DNA from 3 places in the Allorhizobium sp. DMC15 genome. Region 1 is predicted to be linked to each of the others. Evidence: predicted binding sites of a transcription regulator. Region 1 holds the regulator's gene; each other region holds the start of a gene.
What was found. The regulator LexA, encoded in region 1, represses DNA repair genes until DNA is damaged. The targets are predictions, from matches to a motif close to TGTTCNNNNTGTGTTCNG.

Region 1 (5,370 bases):
CAGGCGATGCCGGCTGCGATGCAGGCAAACGGGTTGGCGCCCGACGAACCGGCAAGACGTACGGTCGAGGTCGACGCGTTCTGCTCATGATCGGCATGCAGGATGAAGATACGGTCCATGGCGCGCGCCAGAACCGGGTTCACCTTGTACTCTTCGCACGGCACGGCAAAGCACATGCGCAGGAAGTTGGACGCATAGTCGAGATCGTTCTTCGGGTAAACGAACGGCTGGCCGATATGGTACTTGTAGGCCATGGCGGCGATCGTCGGCATCTTCGCGATCATCCGCAGCGAGGCGACCATGCGCTGATGCGGATCCGTGATGTCGGTCGAGTCGTGATAGAAGGCCGAGAGCGCACCGACAGTGCCGACCATGACAGCCATCGGATGGGCGTCGCGGCGATAGCCGGAGAAGAACTTGCTCATCTGCTCATGCACCATGGTGTGGTGCGTGACGCGGTAGTCGAAGTCTTTCTTCTGCGCCGGCGTCGGCAGTTCGCCGTAGAGCAGCAGATAGCAGACTTCCAGGAAGTCGCCCTTGTCGGCGAGCTGTTCGATCGGATAGCCGCGATGCAGCAGCGTGCCTTCGTCGCCATCGATATAGGTGATCTTGGATTCGCAGGATGCCGTGGACGTGAAGCCCGGGTCGTAGGTGAAGGTGCCCGTGTGCTTGTACAGGGCGCCGATGTCGATGACATCAGGGCCGATCGTGCCGGCCTTGACGCTCAGGTCGACCGTCTTGTCACCGAGTTTCAAAGTAGCGCTTTTGTCCGTCATGCTGATCCTCCGGAAGTGGCGGGAAGGCGTCTCCGAAAAGCCGCCATCGGTTAAGCGTGTGATGTAGCTATATGATACGGAAGTTAATGCCAAGCTATCCAAAGGGCAAATTGTGCGTTGCGAAATCGGCACCAATCGAACCGGACGGTTCTAATCGATTTGCACGTTAGATTGCGCTTGCAGCAAAGCTTCATGCACGCTTTGATTGTTGTTGGGCGTGGTGTTTTTCCCCATCAGCAGGGTTGCTTCAAGTGTTGTATCGACCGGAGGAGAAGCTGGACATCGAAGGGGAGGGCGCGCTCGCGCCACCCAGGGATCCAACGCCTGCTTTACCCAGCCATTCTGCGATAGCTCGGCCGACAACAGACAGGATAGACCGACTGGTCGAACAGTCCCGGCGACGAGCTCACGGTGTCCGCCAGGCGATCGAATGGGAGGGCCGGCAGGGGCACTTCTTTCATTTCGTACCCGTATGCATCGGGCTTGGCGCTCTGTGCTGGTTCAATCTCCCTGCGCCGCCCGCCGCGGAGATCCTGCTTTTCCTTGCCGCTTTGGCCGCAAGCGCTCTCTTCATGACCCTTGCCGGCACGATGAGCCGCGCCCTGTCGCTCTCCGCCCTTCTTGCCATCGCCGGCATGGTGTTGGCCGAGGCTGAAAACTGGAGAGCCGCGACGATCCTTCTCGATTCTCCCGTGGTGACCACGGTCACCGGCCAGGTGGAGCGGCGGGAGGCGGGGTCGGCCGGCGAATGGCGCTATGTCATCCGCGTGGCGGCGACCGCCGAGCCGGCTCTGCGCCGCGCGCCGCAGCGCATTTCGGTCTTGGCCCGAAGCCAACATGAGGGGTTCAGGATCGGCGAGGGCATCACCGGCCGTCTGCGGTTGTCGCCGCCGTCGGGCCCGGCGCTGCCCGGTCTCAACGATTTTGCCTTTCAGAGCTATTATGCCGGGATTGGCGCGGTGGGGTTCTTTCTTGGCGCTCCGGAACGGCCGGCGACGGCTGCCTCGCCGGTCGTGGACCCGTGGACCCGGCTGGATCGATGGCTGTTTTCCCTGCGCGACCGGATCTCCGATCGTATCCATGCCGTACTGCCCGGCGATACCGGCGCATTCGCCGCATCCATCATCACCGGTGAACGGCGCTCGATGTCGCAGGAGGCGACGGATGCGTTACGGCTTTCGGGGCTTGCCCATATCACCGCGATCTCCGGTCTCAACATGGCGCTTGCCGCCGGTATCTTCTTTGTCGGCCTGCGGGCACTGTTGAGCCTCCTTCCGGGTTTAGCGCAGCACTATTCCATAAAGAAAATCGCAGCCGCCGGCGCACTTCTGGCGGCGACCGCCTATGTCCTCATATCCGGTTACCAGGTTTCGGCATTGCGCGCCTATCTGATGACCGCGATCTTGCTGGTTGCCGTGCTGATCGACCGGCCCGCGATCAGTCTGCGCAACCTGTCTGTCGCGGCGATCCTGATCCTGGTCGTGCAGCCTTCCGCCGTCATGGGGCCGAGTTTTCAGATGTCTTTTGCCGCGACGGCAGCCCTGATCGCTGGCTATGCAGCCTGGCGCACGAGGCCGCGCACCCTCTGGCCGGCTCCCCAATCGGTCCCGGGCAAACTGGCAAGCTTTGTGCTGAAATTCGTCGGTGGGACGCTCGCCACATCCCTGATTGGCGGTTTGTCGACGGCCATTTTTGCGGTCACGCATTTCCATCGCCTGTCCATGCACGGGCTTGAGGCCAATCTGGCGGCCATGCCGCTGATCTCGATCGTGGTCATGCCGGCCGGCTTCATCGCCATGCTGATGATGCCGCTCGGCCTTGATGCCCCATTCTTTTGGATCATGGGTCTCGGACTTGATCTCGTCCTGCAGGTTGCGCACACCGTCGCCGGCTGGGATGAGGCGGCGCTCATCCCGCGTCAGCCGGGCTGGTTTCCAGCACTCACCGTGACCGCGCTCCTGCTGATCACGTTACTGCATACGCGGCTACGGCACGCCGGGAGCGTTCTCTTGATCGTCACGCTGGCTGCGTCCTGGCTGCGTCCAGCAGATAGGCCGGCCGATCTGCTGGTCAGCGAGGATGGCCGCCTCGTCGCGTTTTGGCCGAGGCCGCGAAGCGATGCTGAGGCGAAGACCCTCGCTACCAACCGCGTGCGTCCATCGACCTTCCTTTTTGACCAGTGGAAGCCTGCGCTCGGTGTCGAAAATCATCGGCCACCGGACCAAACAGACGCACTCGTCCTCCCGCCACCGGCCGATTGGAAAAAGGAGGAGACATGGGATGCGGTGACAAAACAACAGGCAGGCAAGGTATTGGACCAACTGGCAGGATCCGCCGCGGGCGACCGCTTCACCTGCGCTCGCGGTGCCTGTGCGGCAAAGATTGCCGGCCTCTGGACCGTGCTCGTCATCGACCGCGCCGATATTGCCGGCCTCGCCTGTGACGTCGCCGACATCGTTGTGCTCGGCGTCCGCAGCCGCCTGACCCGCTGCAATTCAGGCGCGATCTTGATCAGCGAAACGACATTGCGCGCAAGCGGCGCTCTCGAGTTGCGGCTTGGTGATCGCCACGAAAGAAAAATCGAAGTCACGTCAGCGCTGGCAGGCCCGCCACGCCCATGGACGGTGCATCGCCTCTACGACTGGCGAACCGGGGGGACTGCCTCCCAACACGGTTTCAAGGCCGCCCTTTTGGCAACCAGACCCCAGCCTCTGGCCGCCACGACATCAGATGACGGCGCGGCGACGGATCAGTGATAGCGCCGGATCAGGCCGACAAGCTTCCCTTGGATCTTGACCCGGTCCGGCGGGAAAATGCGTGTCTCGTAGGCCGGGTTGGCAGCCTCCAGCGCGATCGAGGCACCACGGCGGCGAAACCGCTTCAGTGTTGCTTCCTCGTCATCGACCAATGCCACGATGATGTCGCCGGGATTGGCGTTCGAGGCGTTGCGGATGATCACGGTATCGCCGTCGAGAATACCGGCATCAATCATCGAATCGCCCTTGACCTCCAGGGCATAGTGTTCGCCAGAACCGATCATCTCAGCCGGAACGGTAATGTCATGCGTGTTGTTCTGGATAGCCGAGATCGGCACGCCGGCGGCGATGCGCCCCATGACAGGCACGCTGACCGACGCATTCTGATCGTCGTTGCTGGGACGCGCCGGGGCAGGCGGCGGCGTCTTTCCCAGGCTGCCTTCGATGACGCTTGGCGCAAACCCACGCCGCGGTTGCAGGCTGGGCGTATAGGCCTCCGGTAGCTTGATCACTTCAAGAGCACGCGCGCGGTTGGGAAGCCGCCGGATGAAGCCCCGTTCTTCAAGCGCCGTGATGAGCCTGTGAATGCCGGACTTCGATGCCAGGTCGAGGGCGTCCTTCATCTCGTCGAAGGACGGAGGCACACCCGATTCTTTCATCCGCTCGTGAATGAAGAGAAGCAGTTCCTGTTGCTTGCGCGTCAGCATATGCGGGGCCCCGTTTGTGAAACAAATCCAGAACAGACACTATATGTTCCATATGTGTTCCGCAAGTAGATAAATTTCCGTGAACAACCCGTATGAAAATGCGATAGGCGTCTTCGGCCGGGTGCTGGCAACCTTGCATGTCCGATCGATGCTGGCAGCCAGACAGCCGGGAGCAAGTCCGAGCAACGAATTGAAATCTCTGTGAGTTACACCATGCTGAAAGACTTGGAGAACACTCTGCTCGGGAAGCAGGCCGACCAACTGACATCGGCAGAGAAGAAGGTTCTGGTCAAGGCTCGCCAGCGCCGAACGGTGTCGACCAATGCCGGCGAGGACTTTCTCGCCGGGGCAAGTTTCGGTCAGCGTCTGGCCGATTCGATTGCCCGGATCGGCGGCTCCTGGAGCTTCATCATTGGCTTCGTTGTCTTCCTCCTCGCCTGGGTTGTTCTCAACACGGTGATCCTGGTAGCCCGTCCGTTTGACGCCTACCCCTTCATCTTTTTGAACCTGATCCTCTCGATGGTGGCCGCCATTCAGGCGCCGATCATCATGATGAGCCAGAACCGCCAGGCCGAGCGTGACCGCTTCATGGCCGCGAAGGACTATGAGATCAATCTGAAGGCCGAGATCGAGGTTCTCGCGCTCCACCACAAGATCGATGAGCAGGTGTTGAAGGAATTGCGCGACACCCGGGCCGAGATCGATGCGCTCCGTGAGGCGATCGAGGCCCTTACAAAGCGCTCGGGTAATTCCTAGTTTGGTCGTAACGGAGTATCTTCATGTCGCCTGTTCCCGCTTTGCCGCGCGCTTTGGACCACCTTGTGCTGCCGGTGATCGATCTCGTTACTGCCAGACAGCGGCTAAGCCGCCTTGGGTTCACCGTGGCAGCCGATGCTCGTCACCCTTTCGGCACTGAAAACGCCTGTGTTTTCTTCCGCGACGACACCTATCTCGAACCGCTTGCCGTCGGCAGCCGGGAAGACTGTCTGTCGGCGGTGCGGGCCGGGAATGTTTTTGTCGCGCGTGACCAGGCTTTTCGGTTCCGAAGGGGCGAGGGTCTCTCGGCAATCGTCGTCAAGACCGATGACGCCGGAGCAGATCATGCGAGCTTTGTCGCCGAAGGTTTGAGCG
Region 2 (5,370 bases), on a different contig from region 1:
GCGTCGCGGCCGAGGCGTTGCGTTCCTGCTCGTTGCGCCGGCGCTCGCCATCGGCCGCAGTCCGCTGCGCTTCGGCTTCCGCCGCCAGCATGTGGCTCTCGGCGAGGCGATGGCGGAAACCGTCCAGTGCCTTTGCCACCATGCCGATCTCATCCTGGCGATCCTGGTTCGATACGTCGGTATCGTAGTTTCCTTTCGACATCCGCTCCACGTCGCTGACCAGACCGTGCAGAGGGCGCTGTGCGAGCGAGCGCACGGCGAGGAAGAGCGAGATCATCACCGCGGCCAGCATGATGACGCCGCCGAGGATCATCATCGTGGTCTGCGCCTTGACCGGCGCACTGATCGCCGATTCCGGAATGTCCACGAGCACGGCCCAGGTTGCATTCACGCCCGGCACTTCGAAGGGATAGAGCAGGCGATCGAAGCTTTCGCCGTCTTCGCCCCCAAGGTTGCTCAGCACGCTGCCCTTGCCGCTGCTGATCGCGGCCTTCACCGCATCGGCGCCCTCGGCCTCATAGGGCTTCATCAGAAGATCGTCCTTCGGCGCGACCAGCCACTGCGCGCCCTGTCCGACCAGCAGCACGCGTCCGGTCTCGAAGGGCTTCAGGGCCTTCAGCTTGTCCGAAAGGGAAAGAAGCGAAATGTCGACGCCGCTGACACCGATCATCTTGCCGCCGGAGAAGACAGGATAGGCAATCGAACTCATCGTCGTCGGCACGTCGGTGCCTTCGGCGAGATAAGGCGCCGTGATCGCGCCCTTGCCGCTCTTCGCGGCGAGCGCATACCATTCGGCGTCGTACTTGGCCGCAAAAGTCGAGTACTGGATCGCCCCGTTGCGGTCCTTCGACCAGTAGGGGGTATAGATGCCGTCGGCATTGGCGCCCAGGTCGGTCTGCCCCTTGATCTCGTCTTTCCGGCCATCGATCGCCCCGGGCTCCTCGGCCATCCAGCTGCCGAATGCGAAGGGATTCTGTTCGAGGTTCGCCTTCAGAATATTGGTGATGCCCATGCGGTCGAAGGACTTGCCTTCATGGCCGCGGCCGATCACGCCCGACATCAGACGCGCAGCACTCGCCAGTTCGCCGATATTGCCGGCGATCTCGCGGGCGATCGATTTCGCCTCCGCGTCCGCCTGCTGCATGATCAGGGAATGCACGCGGTCCCGCGTCTGCGAAATGAGAACGAGATTGGAAACAAAGAGCACGAGGCCGATCGCCAGGCCGGTGACGACCAGCAGTTTGGCGGCGATGGATCGAGAAAACAGGGCGAACATGATGGCTCCGGAAAGGGAGGTCTCTCTGCATCGGCATGCGGTCCGCGCTGTCATGGCGCGGCCTGCCCGGCCGCGGCCGGACATGACGTCGCCTCACGTTAAATCGGCATAACTTAATGGGCCGCTAAAATTGTTTAGATTGCCTGCTCGACGTCGCCCAAAACTGGGATCGACGGTTGCGCCCCCGCTTTCAGGCAGGCGAGTGAGCCGGCAACGGCCGCACGCCGCAGCGCCAGATCGAAGTCGAGCCCTGCATCCAGGCTCGCGGCAAGATAACCGCAGAAGGTGTCGCCGGCGCCCACCGTATCGACGGGTTCGATCTTGAGGCCCTTTGCACGGTGCAGCACGCCGCCCTCGGCAGCGATCACGCCGGCCGCACCCAGCGTGATGATCAGCACCTGGCCCGTTTCGCGATGCATGGCAAGGGCAACCTCTTCCCTTTCCGCATCACTCAGACCCTGGCGCCCGGCCAGCAATTCGAATTCCGTTTCATTGGCGATGACGATGTCCGCCAGCCTTGCCAGCGCAGCGGCTTCGTCCGTCAGCGGCGCAAGATTGAGGACGGTCCGCACGCCCGCACCCTTGGCGGCCTTGAGTGCAACTTCCACTGCGGCGGCTGGCACTTCCAGCTGCAGCATCAGCGTGTCGCCCGCCTTCAGCGCAGCAACGGCCGCTTCCGCTTGTCCGGCATCGACGGTCCCATTGGCACCGGCAACCACGGCAATCATATTCTCGCCGTCGCCGCCAACCAGGATCAGGGCCGTCCCTGTCGCCCCGTCCACCGTCTTCACGCCGGAGAGATCGGTCCCAGCTTCCTTGAGGAGGGAAATCGCCGGTTCGGCGAATTCGTCACGGCCGACAGCGCCGACCATCCGCACGGCAGCGCCTGCCCGCTGCGCTGCGAGCGCCTGGTTTGCACCTTTGCCGCCGGCGGCCGTGGCAAAACCCGTGCCGGCCACCGTCTCACCGGGAACCGGCAGGCGGGGCGTGGTGGCAACCAGATCCATGTTGATGGAGCCGAAGACGGTAATCATGAGCGCGCGGGCCTTTCGTGAGCGGTGTTGCGCTCTTTTGGACCAGCCTGTCAGTCCTCGTCAACAACCCTGAGCTTGAGCAACCCCGTGCGGCTTTCCACCGCCCTTGCTCCGCCGTCGCCGGCATCGGCAGGACCACCCGGCGCCTCGAATTCCATCGCCTCGATCTTCGCACCGCGCTTGGCCAGCTTGTCGGACGAGGTGATGATCATCTCCACATCCTTCTGCGCCGCGAGAAAATGGCTCTGCAGCTTGCGCGTCCGGTCGTCGAGGCGTCCGAGATCTTCCATCAACCGGACGACTTCCCCCTGGATCAGATGCGCCTGCTCGCGCATCCGCTGGTCCTTCAGCACTGCCTGGATGACCTGGATCGACAGCATCAGCAGCGATGGCGAGACGATGACCACACGCTGGCGATGGGCCTTCTGGACGATGCCTTCGAAATTCTCGTGGATCTCGGCGAAGATCGATTCCGATGGCACGAACAGGAAGGCCATGTCCTGTGTTTCCCCCGGCAGCAGGTACTTGTCCGAGATGTCCTTGATATGCACCTCGATATCCCGGCGGAATTGCTGGCTCGCAAGCTTCTGGTGCTCCGGCGTTTCTCCGTCGCGAATGGCGTTCCAGGCCTCCAGCGGAAATTTCGCGTCGACCACCAGCGGCGGCGAATTGTTCGGCATACGAATAGTGCAATCGGGCCGCGATCCGTTCGACAGCGTCGTCTGGAATTCATAGGCACCCATCGGCAGCCCATCCGCCACGATGGTCTCCATGCGTGACTGCCCGAAGGCACCACGCGTCTGCTTGTTGGAAAGGATCGCCTGCAGTCCGACCACGTCCTTGGCCAGAGACTGGATGTTGTTCTGTGCCGCGTCGATCACCGCCAGCCGCTCCTGCAGCGTACGCAGATTGTCGTGCGTCGATTTCGTCTGTTCGGTGATTGTCGCGCCGATCCGGTGCGTCATGCCGTCCAGCCGCTGGCTCAGCGACTGGGTGAGTTCCGCCTGCCGGCTGCCGAAGACATCCGCCATCGTGGCAAGCCGCCCCTGCATCTCCGCCTGGGCCTTGAGAAGTTCTGCAAGCCGTGCCTCGGCCGCTGCGTCTCGGCGCAACGTCTCCTCCATCATCTCGGCCCGCAGGCGCGCAGCGCGCATCGAACCCAAAACGAGGAAGACAAGCGGAAGGGCGACCAGAGCGGCCGCAATTGCCAGCAGAAAGACGGGCTCGAGCGTGACGGAGCCGATGGTGACGGCGGGAAGATCCTGGATGTTCATCCGACGACTATACCCGATTCGCCTTTATGAACCAGATCAAAGAGTGAACGAAAGGGTCATGGGCTCGGTCGTCCCGGGGGTTGGATGAAATCTTTTGGCTAATGAAAATTGATAAACCGCAAACACTTGGACCCTAAGTGGCCAGCGTGGCAATCTCGCATATGGGAGGTGGAAATTACTACGATTTTTGAAACCTGACATTTACCATTTCAGGTCTTTCTTATGAAACGGGGCGGCGACTACGCCGCAAGACCTGCAATGGATAGTAGAACCATGGTTTCGCAGAGTGACAATGCTGATCTGAAAAATCGCCTCAGTTTCCTGGGGCTGGACGACAAGGGGCGCGAGACGCTGCGCCATATGGGGCCCTTGATCCGCGCCAACATCGGTGCGGCCCTCGATATCTTCTACGACAAGATCCGCAAGGTCCCGGAGACGGCAGCCTTCTTCCATGGTGACGATCACATGCGCGGCGCCAAGCGCCGTCAGGAAGAACACTGGGGCATCGTCGGAACCGGGGATTACACCGAAAGCTATGTCGAGGGCGTCACCAAGGTCGGCAAGGCTCATGCGCGCATCGGCCTTGAGCCGCGCTGGTATATCGGCGGTTACGCGCTGGTCCTCGAACAACTGATCCACGCGGTCTCCCGCGACCGCTGGCCAAGCCGCTTCGGCCGCCAGAAAGCGCCTCAGCTTGCCGACGAAATCTCGGTCGTCATGAAGGCTGCCATGCTCGACATGGACTATTCCATCTCCGTCTATCTCGACATCCTCGCCGCCGAGCGAAAGCAAGCCGAGGAAACCCGCCTGCGCGCCGAGGCAGAGCAGGCAACCGCTCTCGCCGCCCTGAGGGCAGTGCTGACCAAGCTCGCAGCGGGGGATCTGGAAGCGCGACTGCCCGACGACCTTCCGGCCAATTTCACCGAAATGGCCCGCGACTACAACGCCTCGGTTGACGCGCTGCGCACGACCATCGGCACGGTTCGCAGTTCCGCCGACGAGATCTTCAAGTCCACCTCGGCCATCGCCGAAGCAACCGACGATCTCGCCCAGCGCACGGAACAGCAGGCCGCCGGCCTCGAGGAAAGCACCGCTGCCCTGCACGAACTCACCCAGAACGTCACGCTCACCGCCGATGGCGCCCAGAAGGCCGCCCAGGTGGTCGGCGTCGCCCTTGATGAGGCGCGCGTCTCCGAACAGGTCGTCTCCCGCGCGGTCGATGCCATGGGGGCGATCGAGAAATCCTCCGAGGCCATCTCCAAGATCATCGGCGTGATCGACGAGATCGCCTTCCAGACGAACCTGCTTGCCCTGAACGCTGGCGTCGAGGCGGCCCGCGCCGGCGAGGCCGGTCGTGGTTTTGCCGTCGTTGCCCAGGAAGTGCGCGAACTCGCCCAGCGCTGCGCCAATGCCGCCCGCGAGATCAAAAGCCTGATTTCGGAGAGCTCCAACCAGGTCAATTCCGGCGTCGGCCTCGTCAACAATGCCGGCGATGCCCTGAAGCAGATCATCGTGCGCATCGGCGAGATCAACCAGATCGTCGGCACCATCGCGTCTGCCGCGGCCGATCAGTCCGGCGGTCTGCGCGAGGTCAACACGTCGATCGCCTCGATGGACCAGATCACCCAACGTAATGCGGCCATGGTCGAGGAAACCTCCGCCCAGACAGCAACGCTCGGTGAAGAGGCCGAACGCCTGATCGCCGCCCTCCAGGGTTTTCGCATCGATGCCGGCCGGTCAGGTGACAGAAGCCAGCGCCAGGGCAATGTCGCAACCGTCCGCCGGA
Region 3 (5,370 bases), 320 kb from region 1:
ACCGGCAGGTCGACATCGCGCCGATCGACAGTCGGCATCCGACCAATGACATCAGGCATTTCCGCTTCTATGTGAATGCCGTGATCGACCAGAGCGACGAAGCGCCCGAAGAGGCGGCGATCGTCTATGCGGTCGATGTAACCGACCAGAAGGCGCTTGAGGCGCAAATGGCGCAGACGCAGAAGATGAATGCGGTGGGGACGCTTGCGGGCGGGATCGCGCACGATTTCAACAACGTGCTGACCGCCATCCTTCTCTCTTCCGACCATCTGCTGCTACAGGCAAGGCCGTCGGATGCGAGCTTCGCCGACCTGATGGAAATCAAGCGCAATGCCAATCGTGCCGCCGTACTCGTCAGGCAGTTGCTCGCCTTCTCGCGCAAGCAGACGATGCGTCCGTCCGTTTTGAACCTCACCGACGTGATCGGGGATCTGCGGATGTTGGTCGACCGGCTGATATCCGGGTCCAATGTCAAGCTGAAGGTCGAATATGGCCGCGATCTCTGGCCGGTGAAAACCGACCTGTCGCAGTTCGAGCAGGTGCTGATCAATCTCTGCGTCAATGCACGGGATGCCATGCCGCAAGGTGGAACGATCACCGTCTCGACGCGCAATGTCAGCGGCGACGAGGCCGGCGAATTCGGCTATCGCGGATTGCCGTCGGAAGACATGGTTCTGATCGAGGTCGCGGATACGGGGACAGGCATTGCGCCGGAGATCATGGACAAGATCTTCGAACCCTTCTTCACCACCAAGGAGGTGGGCAAGGGCACCGGGCTCGGGCTCGCCATGGTTTACGGCATCGTCAAGCAATCGGGCGGCTACATCTATCCGGAATCGGAAGTCGGCAAGGGAACCGCCTTCCGCATTTTCCTGCCGCGCCACATTCCAGACGTTGTCGCGGCGCCCATGGATGCCAAAGCCACGGCGGGCAGCGATGAGGCCGGCAGCCTGCCGCCGGCGACGCCTGCGGCGGCCGTCGACCCGGCCAACGATGGCAAAGATCTGACCGGCAAATCGGCCGTTGTGCTTCTCGTCGAGGACGAGGAGGCCGTACGGCGTGGCGGCAAGCGCATGCTTGAGACGCGCGGCTATACGGTGCACGAGGCCGGATCCGGCGTCGAGGCGCTCGACATCATGGACGAACTCAACGGCGAGGTCGACATTGTTGTCTCCGACGTCGTGATGCCCGAGATGGACGGACCGACCCTGCTGACGGAACTGCGCAAAAAATATCCGGATCTGAAGTTCATTTTCGTCTCGGGTTATGCCGAGGATGCCTTTGCCCGCAATCTGCCGGCCGATGCGACCTTCGGCTTCCTGCCTAAACCCTTCTCGCTGAAGCAGTTGGCGGTCGCCGTGCGCGAAATGCTGGACGGTGAAGGCTGAGCCGGAACGTCCTCAATCCGATAAAAGAGAACCCGCCGGAGCGATCCGGCGGGTTCTCTTGTTTCTGCTTTTTGTCTAGGAGACGTCAGCCGTTGAGGGCAACGGCGATCTCGGCCGCCAGCCGCGCATTGTTCTCGACAAGCGCGATGTTGGTCTTGAGGCTGCGGCCGCCGGTCAGGTGGAAGAGGTTGTCCAGCAGGTAAGGCGTGACGGCCTTGCCGACGATCTCGTCGCGTTCGGCATTGGCTAGCGAGCGGCTGATATAGATTTCCATCTCTTCGCGCGGGATTTCGTCGGCTTCCGGAACCGGGTTGGCAATCAACATGCCACCGGCAATGCCGAGTTCGTCACGCATCTTCTGGAAGTTGGCAATTGCCGCCGGGCTCGGCAGGCTGAGCGGGCTCTTGAGGCCGGAACTGCGCGACCAAAAGGCGGGGAAATCCTCGCTGTCATAGGTCACGACCGGCACGCCCCGGGTTTCCAGAACTTCGAGCGTCTTCGGGATGTCGAGGATCGCCTTCGGGCCGGCGGAGACGACGATGACGCCGGTGCGGGCGAGTTCTTCAAGGTCGGCGGATATGTCGAAGCTCTCTTCCGCCCCGCGATGCACGCCACCGATGCCGCCGGTGGCAAAGACATGGATGCCGGCGCGATAGGCGGCGATCATGGTGGCAGCAACCGTAGTTGCGCCATTGCGGCGTTCAGCGATGGCAAAGGCGAGGTCGGCACGCGACAGCTTCATCACATGCTGCATCTGGGCCAATTCTTCGAGTTGCGCCGGCTCAAGGCCGATATGCAGCACGCCCTTGATGACCGCGATTGTCGCGGGCACGGCGCCCTGCTGGCGGATGATGTTTTCCACGCTGCGCGCCATTTCCAGGTTGCCGGGATAAGGCATGCCATGGGTGATGATGGTGGATTCGAGCGCGACGATAGCCGCGCCGCGCTGCTTGGCGGCTGTGACTTCGCTGGAATAGGCGATCGGCAGGAGGGGGGAGATGGAACGCGTCATGGGAGATCTTTCAAGCTGGAGCGGCTCGTCATGGCAGGAAACGGGCCTCAGGGACAAGTGACAACTGCGTGTCGAGCCGGGCGGCGGACAGATTTTCATCCGTCGCATGGGGGGAGGCGAGGGTGATCGCGGCGCAGGCCGTGCCCCGACGCAGCGCCTGGCAAAGGTCCAGGCCCGCGATCCGGGCATGCAGGAAACCCGCAGCAAAGGCATCGCCGGCGCCGGTAACGTCGCCGATCGCCTTGATCGGGGCGGGTTCTATAACAGCGATGCGATCGGCGTCGAAGGCGACAGTCAAGCCACCGCCGGAGGTTACCGAACCGCCGCGCAGACCGCTGGCGCGCAGCAGATCCGGCCAGTCTTCGGCCCGGTCCGGTCTCTTGCCGGCGATGGCTTCGGCCTCGGCACCATTCATGAAGAGGTGATGGAGATGGGGAAATGCGCCGCGCAGGCGCACGACCTTCGCCGGCGAAATCGCAATAGCCGAAACCGTCTTCCCGCCGGCTGCGGACAGGGCCGCAAGTGCCGCCAGGGTCTCTGCAGGGAGATTGGCATCGCAGAGGACGTGAGCCGCAGCAGCGAGGCTGTCGCGCATGGAGCGAGCTCGAAGGCGTCGTGCGACGAAAGCGTCGTAAAGCGCCATGTCGGCCAGCGCGATGACGAGATTGCCGTCATTTTCCAGGATGGCGGTATAACTCGGGGTCGCCCGGTCCAAAAACAGGACAGGCCAGTCATCGATGCCTGCCCGTTCTGCCGCCTCGGCGACCGCCAGGCCGGCTGCATCCCCGCCGCGTGGCGCGATCAGGCGCACGGAGCGTCCGACACGGGCCAGATTGCGGGCCGCGTTGAAGACACCGCCGCCGGGTTCTTCGAACCACGATCCGGGATTGCTCGCACCCGGTCTTGTCTCGCCGGAGATGCGGGCGCGCCGGTCAATATGAGCGCCTCCGACGGCCAGGATTTCGATACTCATGACATCGTCTCCAGCCGGCTGCGAAGACGAATCGGAGAGCGCGCTTTTGGGAGCGATCCGACCGCAACGGCTCGGGCCCCGGCACCGATGCGTCCGCCCGGAACAAAATTCGAACACGCATCCAAAAAGCCTTTCTGAATAAAGACTTCGATTGCTCTTGCGAAATGAGAACAAATAGAGTACATGATGTCCATCGGCGGCTTCATTGCCTATGCGGCCTCAATAACCTAAAGGTGGATCGAATGGCACAGAATTCTTTGCGGCTTGTAGAGGACAAATCGGTGGATAAAAGCAAGGCATTGGAAGCGGCGCTCTCGCAGATCGAACGGTCGTTCGGCAAGGGCTCGATCATGAAACTCGGTGCGAACGAGAGCGTGGTCGAAGTCGAGACGGTCTCGACGGGCTCGCTCAGCCTCGACATCGCGCTTGGCATCGGCGGTCTGCCGAAGGGCCGTATCATTGAAGTTTATGGCCCGGAAAGCTCGGGTAAGACGACGCTGGCTCTGCAGACCATCGCGGAAGCCCAGAAGAAGGGCGGCATCTGCGCCTTTGTCGATGCCGAACACGCGCTCGATCCGGTCTATGCCCGCAAGCTGGGCGTCGATCTGCAGAACCTCCTGATCTCGCAGCCGGATACCGGCGAACAGGCGCTCGAAATCACGGACACGCTGGTGCGCTCCGGTGCCATCGACGTGCTGGTCGTCGACTCGGTTGCCGCGCTTACGCCGCGCGCTGAAATCGAAGGTGAGATGGGCGACAGCCTGCCGGGCATGCAGGCCCGTCTGATGAGCCAGGCGCTGCGCAAGCTGACAGCCTCCATCTCGCGCTCGAAGACCATGGTCATCTTCATCAACCAGATCCGCATGAAGATCGGCGTGATGTTCGGTTCGCCGGAAACGACGACGGGCGGTAACGCTCTGAAGTTCTACGCCTCGGTTCGTCTCGACATCCGCCGTATTGGCGCGGTGAAGGATCGCGAAGAGGTCGTCGGTAACCAGACCCGCGTGAAGGTCGTCAAGAACAAGATGGCGCCTCCCTTCAAGCAGGTCGAATTCGACATCATGTATGGCGAAGGTGTTTCGAAGACGGGCGAACTTGTCGATCTCGGCGTCAAGGCCGGCATTGTCGAAAAGTCCGGCGCCTGGTTCTCCTACAACAGCCAGCGTCTGGGACAGGGCCGCGAGAATGCCAAGCTCTTCCTGCGCGACAATCCAGCCGTTGCCCAGGAGATTGAAATGGCGCTGCGCCAGAACGCCGGGCTGATTGCCGAGCGTTTCCTGCAGAACGGTGGTCCGGACGCCAATGATGGTGATGGTGCCGACGACATCTAAGGCCCAAGGCTCGCTTTGATTTTCACCGGCCGCGTTTCGTCAGAAGCGCGGCCGGTTTTCGTTTGCGCGTGCGGATACGCCGCTGGACAGGGGGCATGGCGGGCGATAAAAGCCATTGATTTTGCGAATTGGCCGGGTTCCCGGCCTGAATGAAGGGCGTGACATGAGCGGTGTAAACGACATCCGGTCGACTTTCCTCGATTACTTCAAGACGAACGGTCACGAGGTTGTTTCCTCCAGTCCTCTGGTGCCGCGCAACGACCCGACGCTGATGTTCACCAATGCCGGCATGGTTCAGTTCAAGAACGTCTTCACCGGTCTCGAACAGCGCCCCTATTCGACGGCTGCGACCGCGCAGAAATGCGTGCGCGCCGGCGGCAAGCACAATGACCTCGACAATGTCGGCTATACCGCCCGCCATCATACCTTCTTTGAAATGCTGGGGAATTTCTCCTTTGGCGACTATTTCAAGGAACGCGCCATCGAACTCGCCTGGAACCTGATCACCAAGGAATTCGGCATCGACCGCAACCGGTTGCTGGTCACCGTCTACCACACCGACGACGAGGCTCACGGTCTGTGGAAGAAGATCGCCGGCCTTTCGGACGACAAGATCATCCGCATTCCGACCAGCGACAATTTCTGGGCCATGGGTGATACTGGTCC

Region 2: a site for LexA is predicted at 3,617-3,634, ahead of ACT53S_RS01735 (DNA recombination protein RmuC). Genes of this name have one in related genera too.
Region 3: a site for LexA is predicted at 3,472-3,489, ahead of recA (recombinase RecA). Genes of this name have one in related genera too.

What each region holds. Positions count from the first base shown of each region.
Region 1 covers NZ_JBQUZB010000003.1:268,570-273,939, forward strand. The annotation lists gene gltA (citrate synthase) at 1-776, opposite strand, end outside; gene ACT53S_RS15595 (ComEC/Rec2 family competence protein) at 1,028-3,532, shown strand; gene lexA (transcriptional repressor LexA) at 3,526-4,239, opposite strand; gene ACT53S_RS15605 (DUF1003 domain-containing protein) at 4,453-4,995, shown strand; gene ACT53S_RS15610 (VOC family protein) at 5,019-5,370, shown strand, end outside.
Region 2 covers NZ_JBQUZB010000001.1:344,614-349,983, forward strand. The annotation lists gene ACT53S_RS01725 (methyl-accepting chemotaxis protein) at 1-1,276, opposite strand, end outside; gene ACT53S_RS01730 (ribokinase) at 1,411-2,310, opposite strand; gene ACT53S_RS01735 (DNA recombination protein RmuC) at 2,361-3,584, opposite strand; gene ACT53S_RS01740 (methyl-accepting chemotaxis protein) at 3,858-5,370, shown strand, end outside.
Region 3 covers NZ_JBQUZB010000003.1:589,146-594,515, reverse strand. The annotation lists gene cckA (cell cycle histidine kinase CckA) at 1-1,388, shown strand, start outside; gene ACT53S_RS17185 (pseudouridine-5'-phosphate glycosidase) at 1,474-2,400, opposite strand; gene ACT53S_RS17180 (carbohydrate kinase family protein) at 2,429-3,373, opposite strand; gene recA (recombinase RecA) at 3,616-4,704, shown strand; gene alaS (alanine--tRNA ligase) at 4,868-5,370, shown strand, end outside.